Linked DNA regions of Azoarcus sp. KH32C. The protein of the gene in region 1 interacts with the protein of each later gene in a pairwise test. Links are inferred from orthologs where the notes say so. Each region holds a gene or a part of one and is shown on either strand. Other genes may lie near its edges.

What was found.
Region 2: the proteins of nuoG (region 1) and AZKH_RS24200 interact in binary tests that used the Escherichia coli proteins (3 or more experiments, as listed by UniProt). The link is inferred for Azoarcus sp. KH32C from one-to-one orthologs.

The regions. Positions count from the first base shown.
Region 1 is NC_020516.1:3,434,221-3,442,431, forward strand. What follows is about bases 941-4,010. They hold nuoG (NADH-quinone oxidoreductase subunit NuoG), read right to left. Parts: upstream 3,611-4,010; coding sequence 1,271-3,610; downstream 941-1,270. Other genes in these bases: nuoH (NADH-quinone oxidoreductase subunit NuoH), read right to left, coding at 941-1,271; nuoF (NADH-quinone oxidoreductase subunit NuoF), read right to left, coding at 3,610-4,010. Outside these bases: NADH-quinone oxidoreductase subunit NuoI, read right to left, coding at 1-211; more of nuoH, read right to left, coding at 222-940; more of nuoF, read right to left, coding at 4,011-4,923; NADH-quinone oxidoreductase subunit NuoE, read right to left, coding at 4,920-5,399; AZKH_RS15155 (NADH-quinone oxidoreductase subunit D), read right to left, coding at 5,451-6,704; AZKH_RS15160 (NADH-quinone oxidoreductase subunit C), read right to left, coding at 6,697-7,302; AZKH_RS27310 (NADH-quinone oxidoreductase subunit B family protein), read right to left, coding at 7,314-7,790; ndhC (NADH-quinone oxidoreductase subunit A), read right to left, coding at 7,794-8,168. UniProt on the Escherichia coli protein: NDH-1 shuttles electrons from NADH, via FMN and iron-sulfur (Fe-S) centers, to quinones in the respiratory chain. The immediate electron acceptor for the enzyme in this species is believed to be ubiquinone.
Region 2 is NC_020548.1:297,413-303,778, reverse strand. What follows is about bases 917-3,610. They hold AZKH_RS24200 (formate dehydrogenase subunit gamma), read right to left. Parts: upstream 2,658-3,610; coding sequence 2,175-2,657; downstream 917-2,174. Other genes in these bases: AZKH_RS24195 (beta-ribofuranosylaminobenzene 5'-phosphate synthase family protein), read left to right, coding at 2,973-3,610; AZKH_RS24205 (NADH-quinone oxidoreductase subunit NuoF), read right to left, coding at 917-2,178. Outside these bases: fdhF (formate dehydrogenase subunit alpha), read right to left, coding at 1-596; more of AZKH_RS24205, read right to left, coding at 619-916; more of AZKH_RS24195, read left to right, coding at 3,611-4,013; AZKH_RS24190 (NAD(P)-dependent methylenetetrahydromethanopterin dehydrogenase), read left to right, coding at 4,077-4,988; AZKH_RS24185 (ATP-grasp domain-containing protein), read left to right, coding at 5,005-6,189; mch (methenyltetrahydromethanopterin cyclohydrolase), read left to right, coding at 6,140-6,366. UniProt on the Escherichia coli protein: NDH-1 shuttles electrons from NADH, via FMN and iron-sulfur (Fe-S) centers, to quinones in the respiratory chain. The immediate electron acceptor for the enzyme in this species is believed to be ubiquinone.

The sequences.
Region 1 (8,211 bases):
TCGCTTCGCACAGCTTGCACGCGATGCAGCGCTCCTCGCCGTTCGGGTAGCGACGCAAGGCGTGCAGCCCACGGAAACGAGAACTCTGAGGAGTCTTCTCTTCCGGAAACTGGACCGTAATTTTTCGCGCAAACAGGTGTCGCCCCGTAAGCGCCATGCCCTTAATCAGTTCCTTGAGGAACAGGCTACCGATGTAATCCTTCGCACCCATCAAAGGCCCCTCACTTCCAGATCGACAGCGGGGACATCATCCACACCGTCACCACGAGCACCCAAACCAGGGTGATAGGAATGAATACCTTCCAGCCCAACCGCATGATGTGGTCGTACCGGAAACGCGGAAATGTCGCTCGAGCCCACAGAAACAGGAACAAGATGAACGCAGTCTTGAGCGCCAGCCACAGGAACCCGTCGGGGAATGCGCTGAACGGCGACAGCCACCCGCCCAGGAAGAGCGTCGAGGTCATTGCCGACACGAGGAACATATTCGCGTACTCGGCGAGGAAGAACAGCGCGAACGCCATTCCCGAATACTCGACCATGTGGCCGGCAACGATTTCGGATTCGCCTTCGACGACGTCGAACGGCGCACGGTTGGTCTCGGCGATACCCGAGATCAGATAAACCACGAACATCGGGAACATCGGCAGCCAGTTCCACGACAGGATCGAAAAACCCATGTCGGCGAATCGGCCATGCCCTTGCGAATTCACTATGTCGGAGAGATTGAGACTCGCGGAGACCATCAGCACGCAAATCAGTGCGAAGCCCATCGCCACTTCGTACGACACCATTTGTGCCGCCGCGCGCATCGACCCGAGAAACGCGTACTTCGAGTTCGACGCCCACCCGGCGATGATGACGCCGTAGACTTCCATCGACGTGATCGCCATCAGGAACAACAAGCCGGCGTTAAGATTCGAAAGCACCAGCCCGTCACCGAACGGAACCACAACCCAAGCAGCCAGCGACGGGGCAATGGCCATGATCGGCCCGACAATGAACAAGCCCTTGCTCGCGCCCGACGGAACGATGATTTCCTTAAGGAGCAGCTTGATGCCGTCCGCCATCGGCTGCAGCAGCCCTTTCGGACCAACTCGGTTTGGACCGATCCGGACCTGCATGTAGCCGATCACCTTTCGCTCGGCAAGGGTCAGATACGCGACGCCGATCATCAGCGGAGCGACAACGGCCACGATCTTGGCGAGGGTCCACACCAGCGGCCAGGTTGGGCCGAAAAACTGTGATACCGGTTCAAGCAACGCTTCCATTAGATTCGCTCCAGGCTGATCTGGCCGCACATCGCGCCCAGCGCAACAGTCTCAGGATGAGCAGCAGCGATTCGGACGCAGTTGGCAGCAACCGAATCATCGGCAACGACCTTGCACTCCACGGCCGCACCACCTTGCCTCACACGAACGCGCGCGCCAGCGTCGATACCCAGTGCGCTCAACGTCGAAGCGCTCGCGCGAACCGGGGCGGCCTTGGCATCTCTGGTCTTCTGCAACGAGACTGCGCGGCGGACCAGGGGGTCGGCGGCATACATCGGCACGTCACTGACGCGCTCCAGCCCGGCAGAAGCGGAGGCAGCGGGCGCTAACGACAAACCGGAGATGCGGCTCGACAAGCGCGAAGCGATTTCTTCACCAAGGACCTCGGCGGCGACGGCTTCGGAGTCGTTCTGCTCGAACCCGTCGAACTTGAACAGGTTGCCGAGCACACGAAGGACCTTCCATGCCGGTCGGGTCTCGCCAAGGGGACGAGCAACCGCGTGGAAATTCTGGGCACGGCCTTCGCAATTCACAAATGTGCCCGACGTTTCGGTGAAAGGAGCCACCGGGAGCAGAACGTCCGCCGTCGCGAGCAGCGAAGCCGACTTGAACGCCGTCATCGCCACAACCAAGGGCGCCGAGCCAAGGGCCGCCATCGCTGCAACGGGGTCCGCGAAATCCATGTCCGGTTCGGCGTTCAAAAGCAGGTAGGCCTTCCGGGGCTGTTCCAGCATTTGGCGCGCATTCAGCCCGCCGACAAGCGGATGAGCCTTAACCAAATATCCACCCACGCTGTTCGCAGCCTCGCCGATCACGCCATAACTCGCACCAGCAACGCGCGCAATCTCCTGCGCGACCAGCTGGATGTCGGCTGCATTCTCACTCTGCACCACCAGATTGCCGAGCCAAACAGCAGACTTGCGACCGCTGGACAGACTGCGTGCGATTGCGCGCGCTTCGTCGCCGATTACCGACGGCAACTGTCCGGCAAACTCCTCGGAGACCGGCACGCCCTTTTCGCTCGCAAGCGCGGAAAGAACCTCGAGAAGCGTCGTAACGATTGCAGACGGAGCGACCACAGCACGATTCCGGACCGGTAGCTTCCAATCATCAGCCGCCGAATCGACCGCACTCACTTCGAGCCCACGCTTCGCGGCTTGTCGAACACGCTGACAGAGGAGCGGCGCGTCCTTGCGCAGGAAACTTCCAATGACCAGCAAGCGACTCAGGCTCGAGACGTCTGCGATCGACATGCCGAGCGACGGGACGCCTTCGCGGTATCCGTCCGCGCGGAAATCACTCTGGCGCAGACGGAAATCCACGTGGTCCGAGCCGATCGCGCGAGTAAACTTCTGCAGGAGATGCAGTTCCTCAAGCGTGGAATGCGGCGATGCCAACGCACCGATTGCGCCAGGTCCATTTTCCTTGCTGGTCTTCCGCAGCCCGTTTGCAACGAACTCGAGCGCAGTCTGCCAATCGGTCTGCTTCCACGCCCCACCTTCCTTGAGCATGGGAACAGTCAGCCGGTCGTCGCTGCTAAGCCCTTCATACGAAAAGCGATCCTTGTCCGTGAGCCAGCACTCGTTCACCTCTTCGTTTTCGAGAGGCAGAACGCGTTTCACCGCATCGTGCTTAACCTGAACGATCAGATTCGCCCCCAGCGAATCATGCGGGCTGACAGACTTGCGGCGGGACAACTCCCACGTCCGCGCGGCGAAGCGGAACGGCTTCGACGTCAGTGCACCGACCGGGCACAGATCGATGATATTTCCGGAAAGTTCGGAATCGACCGTCCGCTCGACGAACGGCATGATTTCCGCATGCTCTCCGCGAAACGCCTGGCCCAGTTCCATTTCACCGGCGATTTCTGTCGTGAAACGAACACAGCGCGTGCAATTGATGCAGCGAGTCATGTCCGTGGCGACGAGCGGCCCCAAGTTCTTACTGAGAACGACGCGCTTCTCTTCCTGGTAACGCGACTGGCTGCCACCGTAGCCAACTGCCAAATCCTGAAGCTGGCACTCACCACCTTGGTCACAGATCGGACAGTCGAGCGGATGGTTGACCAGCAGAAACTCCATGACGCCCTTTTGTGCCTTGATCGCCTGTTCCGACCTCGTCCAGACCTTCATGCCATTGGTGACGGGGGTCGCGCAGGCCGGCAGCGGCTTCGGCGCCTTCTCAACCTGCACCAAGCACATACGGCAATTGGCGGCAATCGAGAGTTTCTTGTGATAACAGAAGTGCGGGATGAAAGCACCGGTCTTGGTAGCAGCATCCATGATGGTGCTGCCATCCTCGACCGTCACCTGCTTGCCGTCGATTTCGATCTCTAGCATCACGGTCTCACGTAGATTTGGCTGCCCGAATGTTGAACTTCGGGAGGCACTAGACATTTCTTGTTTTCGATGTGGTACTGGAATTCGTCGCCGAAATGCTTCACGAAGCTCTGGACGGGCATCGACGCAGCGTCACCGAGCGCGCAAATCGTGCGACCCATGATGTTTCCAGTAACGGAATTCAGAAGATCCAGATCGTCGGAACGGCCAAGACCGTTCTCGATCCGATGGACGACGCGGTACAGCCAGCCGGTGCCCTCACGGCAAGGCGTACATTGTCCGCAGGATTCTTCGAAGTAGAAATACGACAGCCGTTCGAGCGCCTTCACCATGCAGGTGGTCTCGTCCATGACGATGACCGCTCCGGAGCCAAGCATCGACCCAGCTTTCGAGATCGAGTCGTAGTCCATCGTACAGTCCATCATGACGCTACCGGGAACCACGGGCGCAGACGAACCACCGGGAATGACCGCCTTCAACTTGCGGCCGCCACGCATGCCGCCTGCCATTTCGAGCAGCTCGGCAAAGGGAGTACCCATCGCCACTTCGTAATTCCCGGGTCGATTGACGTGACCGGAAACGGAGAAAAGCTTGGTACCGCCGTTATTCGGCTTGCCGAGATTCAGGAAGCCTTCGCCACCCATATTCACGATGAACGGCACCGACGCAAAAGTCTCGGTGTTGTTGATCGTGGTCGGCTTGCCATACAGACCATAGCTCGCGGGGAACGGGGGCTTGAATCGCGGCTGTCCCTTCTTGCCTTCGATCGACTCCAGCAACGCGGTTTCTTCGCCGCAGATATATGCGCCGTAACCGTGGTGTGCAAACAGATCAAAGGAGAATTCGGAACCCAGGATATTCTTTCCGAGCAACCCGGCTTCGCGCGCCTCAGCGAGCGCCTCTTCGAAGCGTTGGTAAACTTCGAAAATTTCGCCGTGAATGTAGTTGTATCCGCGCTCGCAGCCCATTGCATAGGCCGCGATCGTCATCCCCTCGATAACCGTATGGGGGTTGTAGCGCAGGATATCTCGGTCCTTGAACGTGCCCGGTTCACCTTCGTCGGAGTTACAGCAAAGGTACTTCGCCCCGGGGAAGGAACGCGGCATGAAGCTCCACTTGAGGCCGGTGGGAAACCCGGCGCCACCGCGCCCGCGCAGCGACGACGCCTTCAGTTCCGCAATGATGGCTTCCGGCGCAATCTTTTCGTCGATTATCTTGCGCAGCGCCGAATAGCCCCCGCGCGCAACATAATCCTGAAGCCCCCAAGTACGATCGCCGTCCAGTCCGGCGAGAATCAGTCCGCCTGCGCTCATTTGCTTTCCAGCTCCGCCAGCATCTGGTCGATCTTTTCCTTAGTCATCCAGCTGCACATGCGATGGTTATTGACCAGCAACACCGGCGCATCGCCACAGGCCCCCATGCACTCGCCTTCTTTCAGCGTAAACATGCCGTCGGCCGTCGTCTCGTTGAAATCGATACCCAGCTTTTCCTTGAGATACGTTGCCGCATGCACCCCGCCCGATAGCGCACAGGGCAAATTGGTGCACACCGTGATCTTGTGGCGGCCGACGGGTTCGAGGTCGTACATGTTGTAGAAACTGGCGACTTCGAACGCAGCAATCGCAGGCATCCCGAGATACCCGGCGACAAATTCGATGACGTCCTTCGGAAGCCAGCCTTTTTCGACCTGCGCAATGCGCAGCGCTGACATGCACGCAGACTGCTTTTGATCCGGTGGATACTTGGCGATCTCGCGATCAATCTGTTGTAGCGATTCCTGACTCAGCATTTCGTACTCGTCTTCCCGCGTTGCCTGCCGATGTTCTTAAGTTCGCTGCGTTCAGCGATCGATTTCGCCGAACACGATATCCATCGTTCCGATGATGGCGACCACGTCGGCGATCATGTGGCCCCGTGCCATTTCGTCCATCGCTGCCAGGTGCGCAAATCCAGGCGCACGCAACTTCAGGCGATACGGCTTGTTCGCGCCATCGGAAACCGCATAAACACCGAATTCACCCTTCGGATGCTCCACTGCCGAATAGACCTCGCCCTTCGGCACATGCATCCCTTCGGTGAAGAGCTTGAAGTGGTGAATCAGCTCTTCCATGTTGGCTTTCATGCGTTCGCGCGGCGGCGGTGCAACCTTGTGATTATCGGCAATAACCGGCCCGGGATTCGCGCGCAACCAAGCGATGCATTGCTTGATGATGCGGTTCGATTGACGCATCTCTTCCATACGGCACAGATAGCGGTCGTAGCAGTCCCCGTTTTTGCCGAGGGGCACATCGAAATCTACCTGATCGTAAACTTCGTACGGCTGCTTGCGACGCAGATCCCAGGCCACGCCCGAACCCCGAAGCATGACTCCGGTGAAACCGAGCGCCTTCGCCTGCTCCGGCGAAACGACACCGATCCCGACCGTACGCTGCTTCCAGATCCGGTTGTCGGTGAGCAGAGTTTCATACTCGTCGCAATAGCCGTCGAAACGGTTGGTGAAGTCCTCAAGAAAATCCAGCATGGAACCCTGCCGGCTTTCATTGAGTTCTTGAACCGTCTTCGCGTTCTTGAACTTGTTGACCTGATACTGCGGCATGCGGTCCGGCAAATCGCGATATACACCGCCCGGCCGGTAATAAGCGGCATGCAAACGCGCCCCGGAAACGGCCTCGTACACGTCGAGCAGATCCTCGCGCTCGCGGAAGGTGTAAAGCACCATCGTCATCGCACCGATATCGAGCGCGTGCGTACCGATACCGAGAAGGTGATTCAGGATCCGCGTGATTTCATCGAACATCACGCGAATGTATTGCGCGCGGATTGGCACCTCGAGACCGAGCAATTTCTCGATTGCCATGCAATAGGCGTGCTCGTTGCACATCATCGAGACGTAGTCGAGTCGATCCATATACGGGACCGACTGGATCCAGGTACGCGTCTCGGCGAGTTTTTCGGTACCACGATGCAGCAGCCCGATATGCGGGTCTGCACGCTCGACGACTTCGCCATCGAGTTCCAGCACCAGACGGAGCACGCCGTGCGCGGACGGGTGCTGCGGACCAAAGTTGATGGTGTAATTGCGAATCTCAGCCATGGCCGACATCCCCGTAATTGTCTTCGCGAACAATGCGCGGCGTGTTTTCACGCGGCTCGATCGTCACAGGCTGATAAACGACACGCCCCTGCTCAGGGTCGTAACGCATTTCCACGTAACCAGAAATCGGAAAATCCTTGCGGAACGGATGACCGACGAAACCATAGTCCGTCAAGATCCGACGCAGATCGGGGTGACCGCTGAACATGATGCCGTACAAATCGAAGGTTTCGCGCTCATACCAGTTCGCACTGGGCCAGATACCGACTAGTGACTCCAGCACGGGAAACTCGTCTTCGTCGGCAAAGGCACGCAAACGCACGCGCCAGTTCTTGGAAACCGAGAGCAAATGCGCAGCCGCGGCAAAACGCCGACCTTCCCAAGGCGCATTTCCGTAAGCGGAATAATCCAGACCAGAGAGATCGACCAGCTGCTCGAAGGCGAGCTCCGGATGATTCTTCAGCTCCTGCGCAACGGCAAGATAATCACCGGCAGACACCTCGATCGTGACTTCACCGCGATCGAGAACAAGGGAGCGCAGCCGGTCACCAAAGACTTCCTGAAGGACCTGACCGAGACGTTCTAGCTTCGCACTCATAAATCCACCCATCACCGCGCTATGGTGTTCGTGCGCTTGATCTTGTTTTGCAGCTGGATAATGCCGTAGAGCAGCGCTTCGGCCGTCGGGGGGCAGCCCGGCACATAGACATCAACCGGAACGATCCGGTCGCAGCCCCGAACCACCGAATACGAGTAGTGGTAATAGCCGCCACCATTGGCGCAGGAGCCCATCGAGATCACCCAACGGGGTTCCGCCATCTGCTCGTAAACCTTGCGCAATGCAGGCGCCATCTTGTTACAGAGCGTGCCTGCTACGATCATCAGATCGGACTGACGCGGACTGGGCCGGAAGACAACGCCGAAACGGTCAAGATCATAACGCGAACAGCCTGCATGAATCATTTCGACCGCACAGCACGCAAGACCGAAAGTCATTGGCCACAGCGAGCCAGTACGCGTCCAGTTAATCACTGCATCCAGGGATGTAGTGACAAATCCTTCGCGAAAGACGCCCTCAATACTCATGCATCACTCCCAGTCGAGCGCACCGTTTTTCCACTCGACGATATAGCCGATAACCAGAACGGCAAGAAAAACCATTACCGAACCGAATACGAACCAGGCGACCTGACCGGCCGCAATGAATTCCTGGAAGACTGTCGCCCACGGAAACAGAAAGGCGATCTCGAGATCGAACAGAATGAAAAGAATCGCGATGAGGTAATAGCGCACGTCGAACTTCATGCGCGCGTCTTCGAACGCCTCGAAACCGCACTCGTACGGAGACAGCTTTTCGCTATCCGGGCGATAGGGCGCAAGAACGCGCCCAAGAATGAGAGGCACTATGCCCACACCAAGACCCACGAGGATGAACATCAGAACAGGAAAGTAGTTTTCCAGCATTGCGTGACACCCCGTCAATTGTCGGTTTGTTTTAGTTTTACTT
Region 2 (6,366 bases), on another replicon or contig:
CGGCCGGCGATCGTCAGCGCGAAGGTGCCCTGCGTCTCCTCACAGGCGCGCACGCAGCGGTTGCAGACGATGCATTTCGACGGGTCGTAAGCGAAGTAGGGGTTGGAGGTGTCGAGGGGGGCGCGGCTGGCGGCGTCGAAGTGGTTCTTGTTCTGGATACTGCTCGGCGCGGTGTAGCGCACTTCGCGCAGGCCGACGACGCCGGCCATGTCCTGCAGTTCGCAGTTGCCGTTGGAGGGGCAGGTGAGGCAGTCGAGCGGGTGGTCGGAGATGTAGAGCTCCATGACGCCGCGACGCAGATCGGCGAGCTTGGGCGTCTGCGTGCGCACGACCATGCCGGGCTCGACTGGCGTCGTGCAGGAGGACGGGTAGCCGCGGCGGCCTTCGATCTCGACGGCGCACAAGCGGCACGAGCCGAAGGGTTCGATGCTGTCGGTGGCGCAGAGCTTGGGGATCGCGATGTCCATTTCCTGGGCGGCGCGCATCACCGAGGTGCCAGCCGGCACCGTGATCTCGACGCCGTCGATCGTCAGGCTGACCATCTCGGCGGATTCGCGCTTGGGGGTGCCGTAGTCCGTGTCGCGGGGGAGGGACATGTTATTGCTCCTCGGCGGGGCTTCAGGCCGCCGCCTGCTTGTCGGCGCGCGGGACGCCGAAGTCTTCGGGGAAGTGGGTCAGCGCGGACTGCACCGGGTAGGGCGCCATGCCGCCGAGTGCACACAGCGATCCGGCGAGCATCGTGTCGCACAGCGAGCCGAGCAGCGCGATGTTCTTCGCACGCTCCTCGCCGGCGATGATGCGGTCGATGACTTCGACGCCGCGCGTCGAGCCGATGCGGCAGGGTGTGCATTTGCCGCAGGATTCGACGGCGCAGAATTCCATCGCATAGCGGGCCATCGCGGCCATGTCGACGGTGTCGTCGAAGGCGACGATGCCGCCGTGGCCGATCATTGCGCCGATGCCGACGTAGGCTTCGTAGTCGAGCGGCACGTCGAACTGCGACTCGGGGACGTAGGCGCCGAGCGGGCCGCCGACCTGCACGGCGCGGATCGGCCGTCCGCTCGCGGAACCGCCGCCGTAGTCGTACAGGAGCTCGCGCAGCGTGAGTCCGAACGCGCACTCGAAGAGCCCGGTGCGCTTGAGGTTGCCGGCGAGCTGGAAGGGCAGCGTGCCGCGCGAGCGGCCCATGCCGTAGTCGCGGTAGAAGGCCGCGCCGCGCGAGAGGATCACCGGCACCGACGCGAAGCTCATGACGTTGTTGATGACCGTCGGTTTGCCGAAGAGGCCCGCGATCGCCGGCAGCGGCGGCTTCGCGCGCACCGTGCCGCGCTTGCCTTCGAGGCTCTCGAGCATCGAGGTCTCTTCGCCGCAGATATAGGCGCCGGCGCCCATGCGGACTTCGAGTTCGAAGGCCTTGCCAGAGCCCATGACGTCGGGGCCGAGGTAGCCCGCGTCGCGCGCGCAGCCGATCGCCGCCTGCAGCGTGCGGAAGGCATGCGGATATTCCGAACGCAGGTAGATGTAGCCTTGGGTCGCGCCGACCGCGATGGCGGCGATCGTCATGCCCTCGATCAGGCAGTAGGGATCGCCTTCCATCAGCATGCGGTCCGAGAAAGTCCCCGAATCGCCCTCGTCGGCGTTGCAGACGACGTACTTGCGGTCGGCCGCGGCGTCGAGCACGGTGCGCCATTTGATGCCGGTCGGGAAGGCGGCGCCGCCGCGGCCGCGCAGGCCGGAGTCGGTGACTTGGGCGACCGTCTCCGCGCCGGATTGCGCGAGTGCGCGGGCAAGGCCTTCGAAGCCGCCGTACGAGCGGTAGTCGTCGAGCGACAGCGGGTCGGTCAGTCCGACGCGCGCGAAGGTCAGGCGCTGCTGGCCGACGAACCAGGGCTGGTGTTTGACACAGCCGATCGCGAGCGGGTGGGCGGCGCCGGCGAGGAAGTCCGCCGCGAAGAGCCCGGGTACGTCGTCGGGCTGCACCGGCCCGTAGGCGACTCGGCCGGCCGGCGTTTCGACCTCGACGAGCGGTTCGAGCCAGAACATGCCGCGCGAGCCGTTGCGCACGAGAGTGACGTCGAGGCCGCGCCGTGTGGCTTCCGCAGCGATCGCGCGGGCGACGCGTTCGGCGCCGAGTGAGAGGGCGGTCGAGTCGATCGGCACGTAGATGCGGGTGCTCATACTTCCTCCCGGACGGCACGCAGCGCGGCGATCTCGGCGTCGAAACGCTGGGCGTCGACGCGGCCGACGATCTCGTCGTCGATGCGGATCGCGGGCGAACAGGCGCAGTTGCCGAGGCAGTACACCGGTTCGAGCGTGACGGCGCCGTCGCCGGTGGTTTCATGAAAGTCGACGCCGAGGCTCGCCTTGGCGTGCTCTTCGAGCGCCACCGCGCCCATCGAACGGCAGGACTCGGCGCGGCAGACCTGGACGACGTGGCGACCGGCGGGGCGGGTGCGGAAGTGGTGGTAGAAGCTGATGACGCCATGCACTTCGGCGCGGCTCAGGCGCAGGGCGGTGGCGATGGTCGGGACCGCGTCGTCCGGCACCCAGCCGATTTCGTCCTGGATCGCATGCAGGATCGGCAGCAGTGCGCCGGGCAGCGTGCGGCGCTGGTCGACGATGCGCTGGATTCTTGCCGCGGTGGTTTCGTCCGCCATGAGGGGTCTCCGTTGGGGGGAACCGATCGGAGCGCGAGGCGGCTCATGGAGGGAGGGAGGGTGAGACGGCTGGCGTCATCCGATCGGGTGACCGGAGCTTAGGCGCCCGCCATGACGAGGGAAACCGAGAAATTTTGCAGGCATATTCGGTTTTTCCGAACACGGCTGTACGGGGCGCGAGGTGCGCCATGCGCGTGACACTGTGTCCCGCCGAAAACCTTGTGAAGCGCGCAGTGCCTTGGTTTTCGGGGCTGGCGGGGCAGTGGCCCGGAGCTTGCTGTGGATGCCGCAGACCTCTCCGACTCCGGAACCCCGATGACCATCGCTTCGTTCGCCTCCCCGATGTCCGCGTCCGCCGTCGCCATGGTGGATGCGCCGGCGCGGCTGCACCTCGGCTTCCTCGATCCCAGCGCCTCGCTCGGCCGTCGCTTCGCGAGCCTCGGCCTCGTCATCAACGGAATGAGCACGCAGGTGAGCGTTTCGGCGTCGGAATGCGACGCGATCGAGGTGCCGGCCGACTGCGGCAATGAGGTCCGGGAGCGGCTCGCACGGCACCTCGCGGCGCTGCGGACCGAGACCGGCATGCTGGCGCCGCTGCACGTCGTGTTGCATCGCAGCCCCCCCGCACACGCTGGCTTCGGCTCCGGGACGCAACTCGCGCTGGCGCTGGGGCGCGCGTTCAGCGCCTGCCATCGGCTCGATCTGGAAACCCGCCGCATCGCCGCGCTGCTCGCCCGCGGTGGGCGTTCGGGCGTGGGCATCGCCGGATTCGACCGCGGCGGTCTGTTGCTCGACGGCGGGCCGGGCGTCGAAGGGGCGACGCCCCCGCTGCTCGCGCGCATGGCGTTTCCACAGGCTTGGCGCGTGCTGCTGGTGCTCGACGAGCAACGCGACGGGCTGCACGGCGCCGAGGAACGCGTCGCGATGGAACGCCTCGCGCCCTTCCCGCGTGAGCTTGCCGCGGAACTGTGCCACCAGGTGCTGATGCGCGTGCTGCCCGGCGCAATGGAAAGCGACTTCGAGCCCTTCGCCGAGGGCGTATCGACGCTGCAGCGGCTCATCGGCGACTACTTCGCGCCGGCCCAGGGGGGCTCGATGTACACGAGCCCGGCCGTCGAGCGGGTGCTCGAATGGATCCGCCCGCGCTATTGCGCCGGCATCGGACAGAGCTCGTGGGGGCCGACCGGCTTCGCGATCCTGCCGACGGCTGCGCGCGCCGCCGAAATCATCGCCGCCGCGCGCGCAGCCGGTGTCGTCGATCCGGCGCTGCGCCTCGTGGTCGTCGCCGGGCGTAACCACGGCGCCCAGCTCGACGACCGACCGTCTTCTCCTTGGGGCGGCTGCGGAAGCGCCTGATCGCGCTTCCGGCCGTTCCCTTTTTCTCTTTCAACGATCTTCCTTCGCCCACGGACGGAATCCATGTCAGCCCGATACATCCTCCACATGTTCACCCCCTCCGGCCAGATGAGCCCCTTCGACATCAATATGGCGGTCGATGCCGGCTATGACGTGGTCGTGCCGTACTGCCGCGTGACGGCCGAGGAGATCCGCGGCCTGACGCAGGACGCGATCTTTTCGCGCGGGCCGAAGGGGGTGAAGGCGACCGGCATCTTCATCGGCGGGCGCAACGTGATCGCCGCCTCCGACATGCTCGAGACCGCCCGCGCCGCGATGGTGCCGCCCTTCGAGGTGTCGGTGATGGCCGATCCGAGCGGCTCCTACACGACCGCGGCGGCGCTCGTCGCCTGCGTCGAGCAGCAGCTGAAGCGTGCGCACGATACGGGCTTCGCCGGCAAGCGCGTGCTGGTGCTCGGCGGCACGGGAACGGTCGGACGCATCGCCGGCGTGCTTGCGGCGGGGCTCGGGGCCGAGGTGTTGCTCGGCCACCATGCGAAGCTGTCCTCGGCGGAGGCCGCCGCCGCCGAGACCGGCGCGCGTTTCGACTGTCGGCTCGCCGGCGCCGATGCGAGTACGCCTGAGGCGCGCCGCGCGGCACTCGCCGCGGCCGACGTCGTCTTCGCAGCGTCCGTTGCGGGTGTCCAGGTCGTCACCGATGCGGAGCGCGCCGCGGCCGCCCGGCTGCTCGTCGCGGCCGACGTCAATGCGGTGCCGCCCGAAGGCATCGCCGGGGTCGGCGTGATGGACGACGGCAAGCCGCTGCCCGAAGGCCGTGGCGTGGGCATCGGCGCGCTGGCGATCGGCAACGTCAAGTACCAGACCGAGCATCGGCTGCTGCGCATGATGCGCGAGGCGGACAAGCCGGTCTATCTCGGCTTCCGCGAGGCCTTCGCGATGGCGCGTGAGGTCGTCGCCGAGAAGGCCGCCCGCTGACGTAGGAGGAAACATCATGTCCCCGCTGCTCGCCGTCGCCGCGCTGTCTGCGCGGATGCTTGCCGAGGTCGCTCGCGGTAGCGGCTATCGCGCCATCGCGCTGGATCTCTTCGGCGACCGCGATACACGGCGCGCAGCGGAGGCGTGGTTTCCGATCGGCGAAACGGCGCGCCTCGCGATCGATGGCGAAGCGCTGATCGACGCCTTGCGGCGGTCGCGCGCGGCGGGCGCCGAAGCCTGGGTCGCCGGCAGCGGCTTCGACGGATGTCCGGAGCTGCTGGCGGCGGGAGCCGAAGTGCTGCCGCTTGCCGGCAACACCGCGGAAGTGGTCGCACGCGTGCGCGATCCGGCGCTGTTCTTCGGCCGCCTCGCGGCGCTCGGCATCCCGCATCCGGAGACCCGTTCCGACTGTCCTCCATCGCCGTTCGGCTGGCTGCGCAAGAACGCGGCGAGCAGCGGCGGGTGGGGCGTGTGGCGGGCGCGTCCTGATGACGACGCGGATGCGGGCTCCCGCGTCTATTACCAGCGCATCGCCGCCGGCGTGCCGATGTCGGCCCTGTTCGTCGCCGACGGTCGCCGCAGCCGGCTCCTCGGCGTCAATCGCCAGACCGTGCGCCCGCTCGGCGAGCGCCCTTTCGTGTTCCGCGGCTGCATCGGCCCGGTGCGTGTCGCGCCGGTCGTCCTCAGTGCGCTGGAGACGATGCTCGATGCGCTTGCGGCCGAATTCGGCCTGCGCGGCTTGAATGGCCTCGATTTCATGCTCGATGACGAAGAGATCCGCGTGATCGAGCTCAATCCGCGGCCGCCCGCGACCATCGCCTTGTACCGTCACGCGCTGGCGGGCGGATTGCTGCGGGTTCACGTCGAAGCGAGCCTCTCTGGTCGCTTGCCCGGGCCCGAGCTCCTTGCCGGTTCCGAGCGCCCGCGTGGTTTCGAGACCCTCTTCGCGAAGCGGGCCTGTGAGGTCGGCGCGCGGGCATCCGATGCGCTCGCGCAGCGGACGTGGTGCCACGACCTGCCGGCAAGCGGCACGCGCATCGCGCGCGGCGAGCCGCTGTGCACGGTGTCGGCGGTGGGCGATACGGTGGCCGAAGTCGAGGCGCAGCTCCTGCGGCGCCGTCAACAGATTCCCTTCCTGATGGAGCAGGTCGATGAACGAAGCAGCGAAGGTGCTCGCCTCCGAGCGCTCGAGTATCAATGAACTGGCGGCCCCGCTCGTCGCGCGGCTGACCGGCCGCGCGGCCGAGTGGCGGCTCGACGTGCAGCATACGGAGACCGGCGTCACGATCGTCGATGCCGGCATCGGCACGCGCGGCAGCGTCGCGGCAGGACTCGCCATCGGCGAGATCTGCATGGGCGGGCTCGGCCGTGTGCGCCT